3 regions of the Streptomyces sp. NPDC093089 genome follow, and region 1 is predicted to be linked to each of the others. Evidence: predicted binding sites of a transcription regulator. Region 1 holds the regulator's gene; each other region holds the start of a gene.
The links. Region 1 encodes HrcA, which represses chaperone genes, less so after heat shock. Its sites were predicted from a motif close to TTNGCACTCNGNNNNNCNGAGTGCNAA; they were not measured.

Region 2: a site for HrcA is predicted at 1,552-1,578, ahead of groES (co-chaperone GroES). Genes of this name have one in related genera too.
Region 3: a site for HrcA is predicted at 1,846-1,872, ahead of groL (chaperonin GroEL). Genes of this name have one in related genera too.

Annotation. Positions count from the first base shown of each region.
Region 1 covers NZ_JBIVPA010000004.1:259,520-262,792, reverse strand. The annotation lists gene ACIQFX_RS11245 (DUF3097 domain-containing protein) at 1-234, opposite strand, end outside; gene ACIQFX_RS11240 (MBL fold metallo-hydrolase) at 245-973, opposite strand; gene hrcA (heat-inducible transcriptional repressor HrcA) at 1,121-2,140, shown strand; gene dnaJ (molecular chaperone DnaJ) at 2,141-3,273, shown strand, end outside.
Region 2 covers NZ_JBIVPA010000002.1:413,138-416,410, forward strand. The annotation lists gene groL (chaperonin GroEL) at 1-965, opposite strand, end outside; gene groES (co-chaperone GroES) at 1,097-1,405, opposite strand; gene ACIQFX_RS05445 (polysaccharide deacetylase family protein) at 1,887-2,810, opposite strand; gene ACIQFX_RS05450 (methyltransferase domain-containing protein) at 2,941-3,273, shown strand, end outside.
Region 3 covers NZ_JBIVPA010000021.1:26,921-30,193, reverse strand. The annotation lists gene groL (chaperonin GroEL) at 51-1,679, opposite strand; gene ACIQFX_RS35615 (cold-shock protein) at 2,055-2,258, opposite strand; gene ACIQFX_RS35610 (MoaD/ThiS family protein) at 2,654-2,932, opposite strand; gene thrC (threonine synthase) at 2,972-3,273, opposite strand, start outside.

The sequences.
Region 1 (3,273 bases):
GCGGACCAGGGTCACGACGCGGCCTTCCAGGAGGAAGCCCCGCGGGTCGAGCGGGAAGACCCGGTGCTTGCCGAAGCGGTCCTCCAGGGTCACCGTGCCCGCCTCGCAGCGGATGACCGCCCCGCAGAAGCCCGTGGTGACCTCCTCGACGACGAGGTCGCGGTCGGCCGGCACCTCGGGGACGGGTGCCGAGCGCTTCCAAGGGGGCGTCAGATCCGGGTTGTAGCTGCGCATTCGGGCGACGTTATGCGACGGAGAAGCGCCTCGCCAGTTCCTCCCGCTGGAGTCGTACGAACGCGGCGTCGACGACCGCGCCGTGCCCCGGCACGTACAGGGCGTCCTCGCCGCCGAGGCCCAGCAGCCGGTCGAGGGCGTCCGGCCAGCGGGACGGGATCGCGTCCGGGCCGGCCTGGGGTTCGCCCGACTCCTCGACCAGGTCTCCGCAGAAGACGACCTCGCGGGTGCCGGGAACGCAGAGGGCCAGGTCGTGGCCGGAGTGGCCGGGGCCGACGTTCGCGAGGAGGACCTGCCGGCCGCCGAGGTCGAGGGTCCACTCGCCGGAGACGACGTGCCGCGGGGCCACCAGGACGTCAGCGGCTTCCGCGGCGGCCGCGGCGTCCAGGCCGTGGCGTACCGCGTCGCTGCGCAGCTCCTCCCGTTCCCGCGGCCGGCCGAGGAGCTCGTCGGAGCCGACCGCGCCGAAGACCTCGGCGCCCGCGAAGACCGCCGTGCCGAACACGTGGTCGAAGTGGGGGTGGCTGAGTGCGATGTGCGTCACCTTGCGGCCGGCTGTGAGTGCGGTCACCTGGGACCGCAGCTCGGCGCCCTCGGCGAGGGAGGAGCCCGTGTCGTACAGGAGCACCCCCCGTTCCCCCAGTACCAGTCCGGCCGTGGCGTCCCAGCGGGGCAGTCTCCGACGCCCCACCCCGTCCGCGAGGCGTTCCCATCCGTGCGCTTCCCAATCCGCGTCCATGGGGCGACGCTAGCCGGTGGGGGCGCCGCCTCCTTGCCAGGAGCGATGCCCGCCGCCGTACACTGACCGGGGATCGCTGGCACTCGGACCGGGTGAGTGCCAAAAGCGGAGCAACCGGAACGACGTCGACAGCTGGAGGTGCGCACGATGCTCAGCGAACGCAGACTCGAGGTGCTGCGCGCCATCGTCCAGGACTACGTCGGGACGGAGGAGCCCGTCGGCTCCAAGGCGCTCACCGAGCGGCACAAGCTCGGCGTCTCGCCGGCCACGGTGCGCAACGACATGGCGGTGCTGGAGGACGAGGGCTACATCGCACAGCCCCACACCAGCGCGGGCCGCATCCCGACCGACAAGGGCTACCGGCTCTTCGTCGACCGGCTGGCCGGCGTCAAGCCGCTGTCGACGCCCGAGCGGCGCGCCATCCACAACTTCCTCGACGGCGCGGTGGACCTGGACGACGTCGTCGGCCGCACGGTCCGGCTGCTCGCCCAGCTGACCCGTCAGGTCGCCGTCGTCCAGTACCCCTCGCTGACCCGTTCGACCGTCCGGCACGTGGAGCTGCTCTCGCTGGCCCCGGCCCGCCTGATGCTGGTGCTCATCACGGACACCGGGCGGGTCGAGCAGCGGGTCGTCGACTGCCCGGCGCCCTTCGGCGAGGTCTCGCTGGCCGACCTGCGGGCCCGGCTGAACAGCCGGGTCGTCGGCCGCCGGTTCGCCGACGTGCCGCAGCTGGTGCAGGACCTTCCCGAGTCCTTCGAGGAGGTCGAGGACCGCGCCACGGTGTCCACCGTGCTCGCGACCCTCCTGGAGACGCTCGTGGAGGAGCACGAGGAGCGGCTGATGATCGGCGGCACCGCCAATCTGACCCGCTTCGGACACGACTTCCCCCTGATGATCAGGCCCGTCCTGGAAGCCCTGGAGGAGCAGGTCGTGCTCCTCAAGCTGCTCGGCGAGGCCAAGGAATCGGGCATGACCGTACGCATCGGGCACGAGAACGCCCACGAGGGGCTGAGCTCCACGTCCGTCGTCTCGGTCGGCTACGGTTCGGGCGGCGAGGCAGTCGCCAAACTCGGCGTGGTCGGACCGACCCGCATGGACTACCCCGGAACGATGGGAGCGGTACGCGCAGTGGCACGTTACGTCGGACAGATCCTGGCGGAGTCGTAAGTGGCCACGGACTACTACGCCGTACTCGGCGTGCGCCGCGACGCGTCCCAGGACGAGATCAAGAAGGCGTTCCGGAGGCTCGCCCGCGAGCTGCACCCGGACGTCAATCCCGATCCGAAGACGCAGGAACGCTTCAAGGAGATCAACGCCGCCTACGAGGTCCTGTCGGACCCGCAGAAGAAGCAGGTCTACGACCTCGGCGGCGACCCGCTCTCGGCCTCCGGCGGCGGTGGCGCGGGCGGCGGCTTCGGCGCGGGCGGCTTCGGCAACTTCTCCGACATCATGGACGCCTTCTTCGGCACGGCCTCGCAGCGCGGCCCGCGCTCGCGGACCCGCCGCGGCCAGGACGCCATGATCCGCCTGGAGATCGACCTCAACGAGGCGGCCTTCGGCACCACCAAGGACATCCAGGTCGACACGGCGGTCGTCTGCACGACCTGCTCGGGCGAGGGCGCCGCTCCCGGCACCTCCGCGCAGACCTGTGACATGTGCCGCGGTCGTGGCGAGGTCTCCCAGGTCACCCGGTCCTTCCTGGGCCAGGTCATGACCTCCCGTCCCTGCCCGCAGTGCCAGGGCTTCGGCACCGTCGTCCCGACGCCGTGCCCCGAGTGCGCGGGCGACGGCCGGGTCAGGTCCCGCCGCACGCTCACGGTCAAGATCCCGGCCGGCGTCGACAACGGCACCCGCATCCAGCTCGCGGGCGAGGGCGAGGTCGGCCCCGGTGGCGGCCCCGCCGGCGACCTGTACGTCGAGATCCACGAGATCCCGCACGAGACGTTCCAGCGGCGCGGCGACGACCTGCACTGCACGGTCACCCTGCCGATGACGGCGGCCGCGCTCGGCACCAAGGTGCAGCTGCAGACCCTCGACGGGCTGGAGGAGATCGACGTCCGGCCGGGCACGCAGTCCGGCCAGTCGATCCCGCTGCACGGCCGCGGCGTCACGCACCTGCGCGGCAACGGCCGGGGCGACCTGATCGTGCACGTCGAGGTCCAGACCCCGGGCAAGCTCGACGCGGAGCAGGAGCGGCTGCTGCGCGAGCTCGCCAAGCTGCGCGGCGAGGAGCGGCCGACCGGCCAGTTCCAGCCGGGCCAGCAGGGCTTGTTCTCGCGCCTGAAGGACGCCTTCAACGG
Region 2 (3,273 bases), on a different contig from region 1:
CGGCGGGCGGTGCCCAGCACGTCCAGGCCGGCCTGGTCGAGCTTGAGGCCGACCTCCTCGGCGATGACGGTGGCACCGGTGAGGGTGGCCATGTCGCCGAGCATCGCCTTGCGGCGGTCGCCGAAGCCGGGGGCCTTGACGGCCACGGCGTTGAAGGTGCCACGGATCTTGTTGACGACCAGGGTCGACAGGGCCTCGCCCTCGACGTCCTCGGCGATGATCAGCAGCGGCTTGCTGGCGCCGGCCTGGATGACCTTCTCCAGGATGGGCAGCAGGTCCTGGATCGAGGAGATCTTGCCCTGGTTGATCAGGATGTACGGGTCGTCGAGGACGGCCTCCATACGCTCCTGGTCGGTCACCATGTACGGGGACAGGTAGCCCTTGTCGAAGGCCATGCCCTCGGTGAAGTCGAGCTCCAGGCCGAAGGTGTTGGACTCCTCGACGGTGATGACACCGTCCTTGCCGACCTTGTCCATGGCCTCGGCGATGAGCTCGCCGACCTGCTGGTCCTGCGCGGACAGCGCGGCGACGGCGGCGATGTCGGACTTGTCCTCGATCGGGCGCGCGGTGGCGAGCAGCTCGTCGGAGACGGCCTTGACGGCGGCGTCGATGCCCTTCTTCAGGGCGGCCGGGGAGGCGCCGGCGGCGACGTTGCGCAGACCCTCGCGGACCAGGGCCTGGGCGAGCACGGTGGCGGTGGTGGTGCCGTCACCCGCGATGTCGTTGGTCTTGGTCGCCACCTCCTTCACCAGCTGGGCGCCGAGGTTCTCGTACGGGTCCTCGATCTCGACCTCGCGGGCGATCGTGACACCGTCGTTGGTGATGGTGGGGGCGCCGAACTTCTTGTCGATGACGACGTTGCGGCCCTTGGGGCCGATCGTCACCTTGACCGTGTCGGCAAGCTTGTTGACGCCGCGCTCAAGGGCGCGACGGGCGTCCTCGTCGAACTTCAGGATCTTCGCCATGGGAGCGGTTCAGCCCTCTCGGATTCGGGTGGAACGAACTGCGCCCCGGGGCGCCTGGAAGGGGCCTCGGGGCGCAGCTCAGAGCATCTGCTTCAGTGCTCGGTACTTCGGTACTTCGGTACTTCGGTGAATTACTTCTCGACGATCGCGAGCACGTCGCGGGCCGAGAGGACGAGGTACTCCTCGCCGTTGTACTTCACTTCGGTGCCGCCGTACTTGCTGTACAGCACGATGTCGCCGGTCTTGACGTCGAGCGGCAGACGCTCGCCGTTCTCGAAGCGGCCCGGGCCCACGGCCAGGACGACGCCCTCCTGGGGCTTCTCCTTGGCGGTGTCCGGAATGACCAGGCCAGAGGCGGTGGTCTGCTCGGCGTCGAGCGGCTGGACCACAATGCGGTCCTCGAGCGGCTTGATGGCAACCTTGGAGCTGGTGGTCGTCACGATCCGACCTCCCCCTTCGGAGATCTCACGGGGCTAACTGTCTGAGGTGGCGACCAGGTGGATCCGTCGTCGCGGGTGCCGGACCTGCCCGTCGCTGTGTTGGCACTCTCCAGTGGGGAGTGCCAGAGCCGAGACTATGACCGCGATTAGCACTCGGTCAAGCGGAGTGCCAATTCATCGCTCCGTGGCGTGACGGGACGCGCTTCGGGACGCGCTTCGGGAGGGACTTCGCGACGGACTGCGGGAGGGGCTTCGGGAGGGACTTCGCGGCGGAGTGCGGGGCGGGCCCCGCAGCCCTTCGCGTCCGACACCGCCCGGGCCGTGCCCCGCACCTCCCCCGCCGGCGACGGGTGGGGGCCCACCCGTTCCGCCGCCTTGCGGCCCAGCCGTTCGATCGGGTCGACCGAGGAGGCGCAGGCGGGGAGGGCGAGGAGGGCGCCGGTGACGGCCAGAGCGGCGGCCAGGCGCCGTGCCCGGGTTCTCACACGTAGTCCTCCAGCTTCGCGACGGCGTACCCCTTCGCCGTGATCACGTTCATCACCCTGCGGATCATGTCCGGCATGGTGCCCTTCCAGTCCGCCTTGCCCCGGAAATGGGTGAGCACGATGTCGCCGGGGTGCAGGTCCCGGTCCCACTCGCGCCATTCCATGCGGTCGGGGAAGGCCTCGGAGGCCCACAGCGGAACCGCTTTGACGCCGCAGGACTTGGCGGCGCGCAGGGTGTCCTCGTTGTAGTTGCCGTACGGCGGGCGGAAGAGCGGGGGCCGCTTGCCGTACCGCTTCTCGATGACGTCCTGCATGCCGCAGATCTCGCGCTTCTGCTGCTTGTACGAGAGTCCGGGCAGGTAGCGGTGGTTGAGGGTGTGGTTGTGCAGGGAGACCCCGGACTTCTGCGACTTCTGCATCCGGGCGAAGTAGCCGTAGTCGTCCTTGACGACGTAGTCGCTGAGGAAGGCGCTGTAGGGGATGCGGAGGTCGTTCATCATCCGCAGCAGGTCGGGGTCCTTCTCGGCGCCGTCGTCGATGGTGAGGAAGACGACCTTCTGCTGGGTGGGCACGGTGGTGAAGACGGGCGGGAGGCCTTCGCCGTCGGTCTCGAAGCCCTTGCGGGTGGTGATCTTCGGCTTGACGGCGGGCGGGGCGGGCGCTTCGAGCGGCGGGCGGGCGAGGCCCCACTTCTTGGCGGCGAGCACGCGGGCGGTGCGTTCCTTGCGGACGCGGTCGAGGTAGTCGTTGAGCGCGCCGGACGCGCCCTGGCCGCCCCGGGCCTGCTGGCCGGCGGCGGGGGCCGGCGCGCCGCGGTCCGGCTCGGCGGCGCCGGAGCAGGCCGTGGCGGTGGTGGCGAGGGCGGCGGCGAGGAGGGCGGCCCCGAGGGTCCGACGGGAAGGGGGCGCGCCGATCACCATAGATTCTTCCTTTTGTCGTACGAGCTGCATGGCGCCGCATCCTGTCAGCGCGGAGGCGCCGTTCCGGGTCGCGACACCGCCGCGCCGCCCCACCGTCCCCCGGGCGGCCCACAGCGACGCAGGGCCCACAATGGGACGGGTGACCGACCTCGCCTCCTTCACCCCCCTGCTCGGCCCCGAGGGTCAGACGCTCCTCACCGCCCTGCGCGACTACGACCCCGCCCGGGAACTGGCGGTCGCCTCCCGGCTGCGCCGCGACCACCCCGCCGAGCTCGTCACGGCGGCGCTCGGCCAGGCGCGGCTGCGGCAGCGGGCGGTGGCGAAGTTCGGCGCCGAGGACGCGTACCGGATGTACTTCACGCCCCACGGCGTCGAGCAGTCGACCCGCGCCTCGGTCGGCACCTACCGGGCCGGCCGCATGAGGGACCTCGGCGTCCGCAGCGTCGCCGACCTCTGCTCCGGG
Region 3 (3,273 bases), on a different contig from region 1:
GGAGTGCCGCCCTCGGTCGCGTTCAGCGATGAACCACCGATCCCGGAGGATCAGAAGTCCATGTCACCGCCCGGCATGCCGCCGCCGGCCGGCGCGGACGCCTTCTCCGGCTTGTCGGCGATGACGGCCTCGGTGGTGAGGAACAGCGCGGCGATCGACGCGGCGTTCTGCAGCGCGGAGCGCGTGACCTTCGCCGGGTCGATGATGCCCTCGGCGATGAGGTCGACGTACTCGTTGGTCGCGGCGTTCAGGCCGTGGCCGACGGGCAGGTTGCGGACCTTCTCCGCGACGACGCCACCCTCCAGGCCGGCGTTGACGGCGATCTGCTTCAGCGGGGCCTCGAGGGCCAGCTTCACGATGTTCGCACCCGTGGCCTCGTCACCCGTGAGGTCGGCCTCGAGCTTCTCGAAGACGTTCGACGCCTGGAGCAGGGCGACGCCACCGCCGGCGACGATGCCCTCCTCGACGGCCGCCTTCGCGTTGCGCACGGCGTCCTCGATGCGGTGCTTGCGCTCCTTGAGCTCGACCTCGGTCGCGGCACCGGCCTTGATGACCGCAACACCGCCGGCGAGCTTCGCCAGGCGCTCCTGCAGCTTCTCGCGGTCGTAGTCCGAGTCGGAGTTCTCGATCTCGGCGCGGATCTGGTTCACGCGACCGGCGACCTGGTCGCTGTCACCGGCACCGTCGACGATGGTGGTCTCGTCCTTGGTGATGACGACCTTGCGGGCGCGGCCCAGCAGGTCGAGGCCCGCGTTCTCCAGCTTGAGGCCGACCTCCTCGGAGATGACCGTGCCGCCGGTGAGGATGGCGATGTCGTTCAGCATGGCCTTGCGACGGTCGCCGAAGCCCGGGGCCTTGACCGCGACGGACTTGAAGGTGCCGCGGATCTTGTTGACGACCAGGGTCGACAGGGCCTCGCCCTCGACGTCCTCGGCGATGATCAGCAGCGGCTTGCCCGACTGCATGACCTTCTCCAGGAGCGGGAGCAGGTCCTTCACGGAGGAGATCTTGGAGTTGACGATCAGGAGGTAGGGGTCGTCGAGCGACGCCTCCATGCGCTCCATGTCGGTGGCGAAGTACGCCGAGATGTAGCCCTTGTCGAAGCGCATGCCCTCGGTGAGCTCCAGCTCCAGACCGAAGGTCTGGGACTCCTCGACGGTGATGACGCCTTCCTTGCCGACCTTGTCCATCGCCTCGGCGATGAGCTCGCCGATCTGGGTGTCGGCGGCGGAGATGGAGGCCGTGGAAGCGATCTGCTCCTTGGTCTCGACATCCTTCGCCTGCTCGAGCAGGGCGCCGGAGACGGCCTCGACGGCCTTCTCGATACCGCGCTTGAGGGCCATCGGGTTGGCACCGGCGGCCACGTTGCGCAGGCCCTCGCGGACGAGCGCCTGGGCGAGGACGGTGGCGGTGGTCGTACCGTCGCCGGCGACGTCGTCCGTCTTCTTGGCGACTTCCTTGACCAGCTCGGCGCCGATCTTCTCGTACGGGTCCTCGAGCTCGATCTCCTTGGCGATGGAGACACCATCGTTGGTGATCGTGGGGGCGCCCCACTTCTTCTCGAGGACGACGTTGCGGCCCTTGGGGCCGAGGGTGACCTTGACGGCGTCAGCGAGCTGGTTCATGCCGCGCTCGAGACCGCGCCGGGCCTCCTCGTCGAACGCGATGATCTTGGCCATGTGAAGTGGTCCTCCCGGACATGGGGTGGATAACGCTCCAGGACCGCGCCGACGCCCGCGACGGACGGCCTGCGTACCCGACGGTTCCTTGCCCCGTCCGGCCGCGGGCCTCATCTGCCCGATCCTCGTGGTAGCACTCTCACCTTCCGAGTGCTAACGCCAATGATTAGCACTCGGCATAGGAGAGTGCAAGCGACTCTCGACGATCGGGACGTGGCGGAAGGGGCGCGCGGGGGCGCGGGGGAAGGGGCGGGAACGCGCGCGCGAAGGGGCGGGAACACAGGGGGGAAGGGGCGGGAACGCGTGAGGGGTCCGCATCCCCTCAGGGATGCGGACCCCTCGACGGCGTTGCGTCGGTGGCCGATCGCGCCGCGCTCAGACGGCGAGCTTGACCATGTCCGCCTGCGGACCCTTCTGGCCCTGCGAGATCTCGAACTCGACTCGCTGTCCCTCTTCGAGGCTGCGGTAGCCATCCATCTGGATCGCGCTGTAGTGGACGAAAACATCCGCACCACCGTCGACCGCGATGAAGCCGTAGCCCTTCTCCGCGTTGAACCACTTGACGGTGCCCTGAGCCATGCCTAACTCCCCTATTACTGGCCCTTGCGCGGGACCGCACTTCGCGGACCCGGGTCAGACCCTGCGCCGGAACGCGTCGACCGCCGCTGAATGTATCTGCCCAACTGCCCTCTGCAACAGGTCATTCGAGCGGGAATTCTCGGCACGACGGAAAGGGGAATTGGGGAGAATCCCCTGGATGCCGGGGCAAGTCGGGCCCGGCAAAAGGCGCAGAACGTACACAACGCGCAGGCACTTTGGCTGCTTCTTGTCGCGCGGGGACGCTTTCTCATATGCGTCCGGCATGAGCAGCGGAGGGGACTTCCCCAACTCTACCCCGCTCAACCATGCAGAATTGCCCCTTCCGCTTATAGGCGCGGAAGGGGCAATTCAAGGAAGACGGGACGCGGAACGGCTCAGCAGCCGCCGGCCACCGCGGGGATGATCGAGACTCCGGCGCCGGCCGGGGTGGCCGTCTCCAGGCCCTGCTCGAAGCGCACGTCGTCGTCGTTCACGTAGACGTTGACGAAGCGGCGGAGCTTGCCCTGGTCGTCCAGGACGCGGGCGGCGATGCCGGTGTGGTTCTTCTCCAGGTCCGCGATGACCTCGGCGAGGGTCGCGCCCTCGGCCTGGACCTCGGACTGACCGCCCGTGTAGGTGCGGAGGATGGTGGGGATGCGGACGTTCACGGCCATGTCTTCGTAACCTTTCGGAGGACCGGAAAGCGGGCGGGCTCAGACCGCCAGGCCGGCGTCGCGGAACGCGTCCAGGCTCGGGCGGATGGTGACGGTCGCCTGAGAGGTGTCGGCCACCGCGTCCAGGGTCTTGAGTCCGTCACCCGTGTTGAGGACGACGGTGGTCAGCTCGGGGTCGATGAGACCCGCCTCGACGAGCTTCTTCGTGACGCCGACGGTCACGCCGCCCGCGGTCTCGGCGAAGATGCCCTCCGTCTGCGCGAGCAGCTTGATCGCGTCCACGACCTGCTCGTCGTTCACGTCCTCCACGGCACCGCCGGTGCGGCGGGCGATGTCGAGGA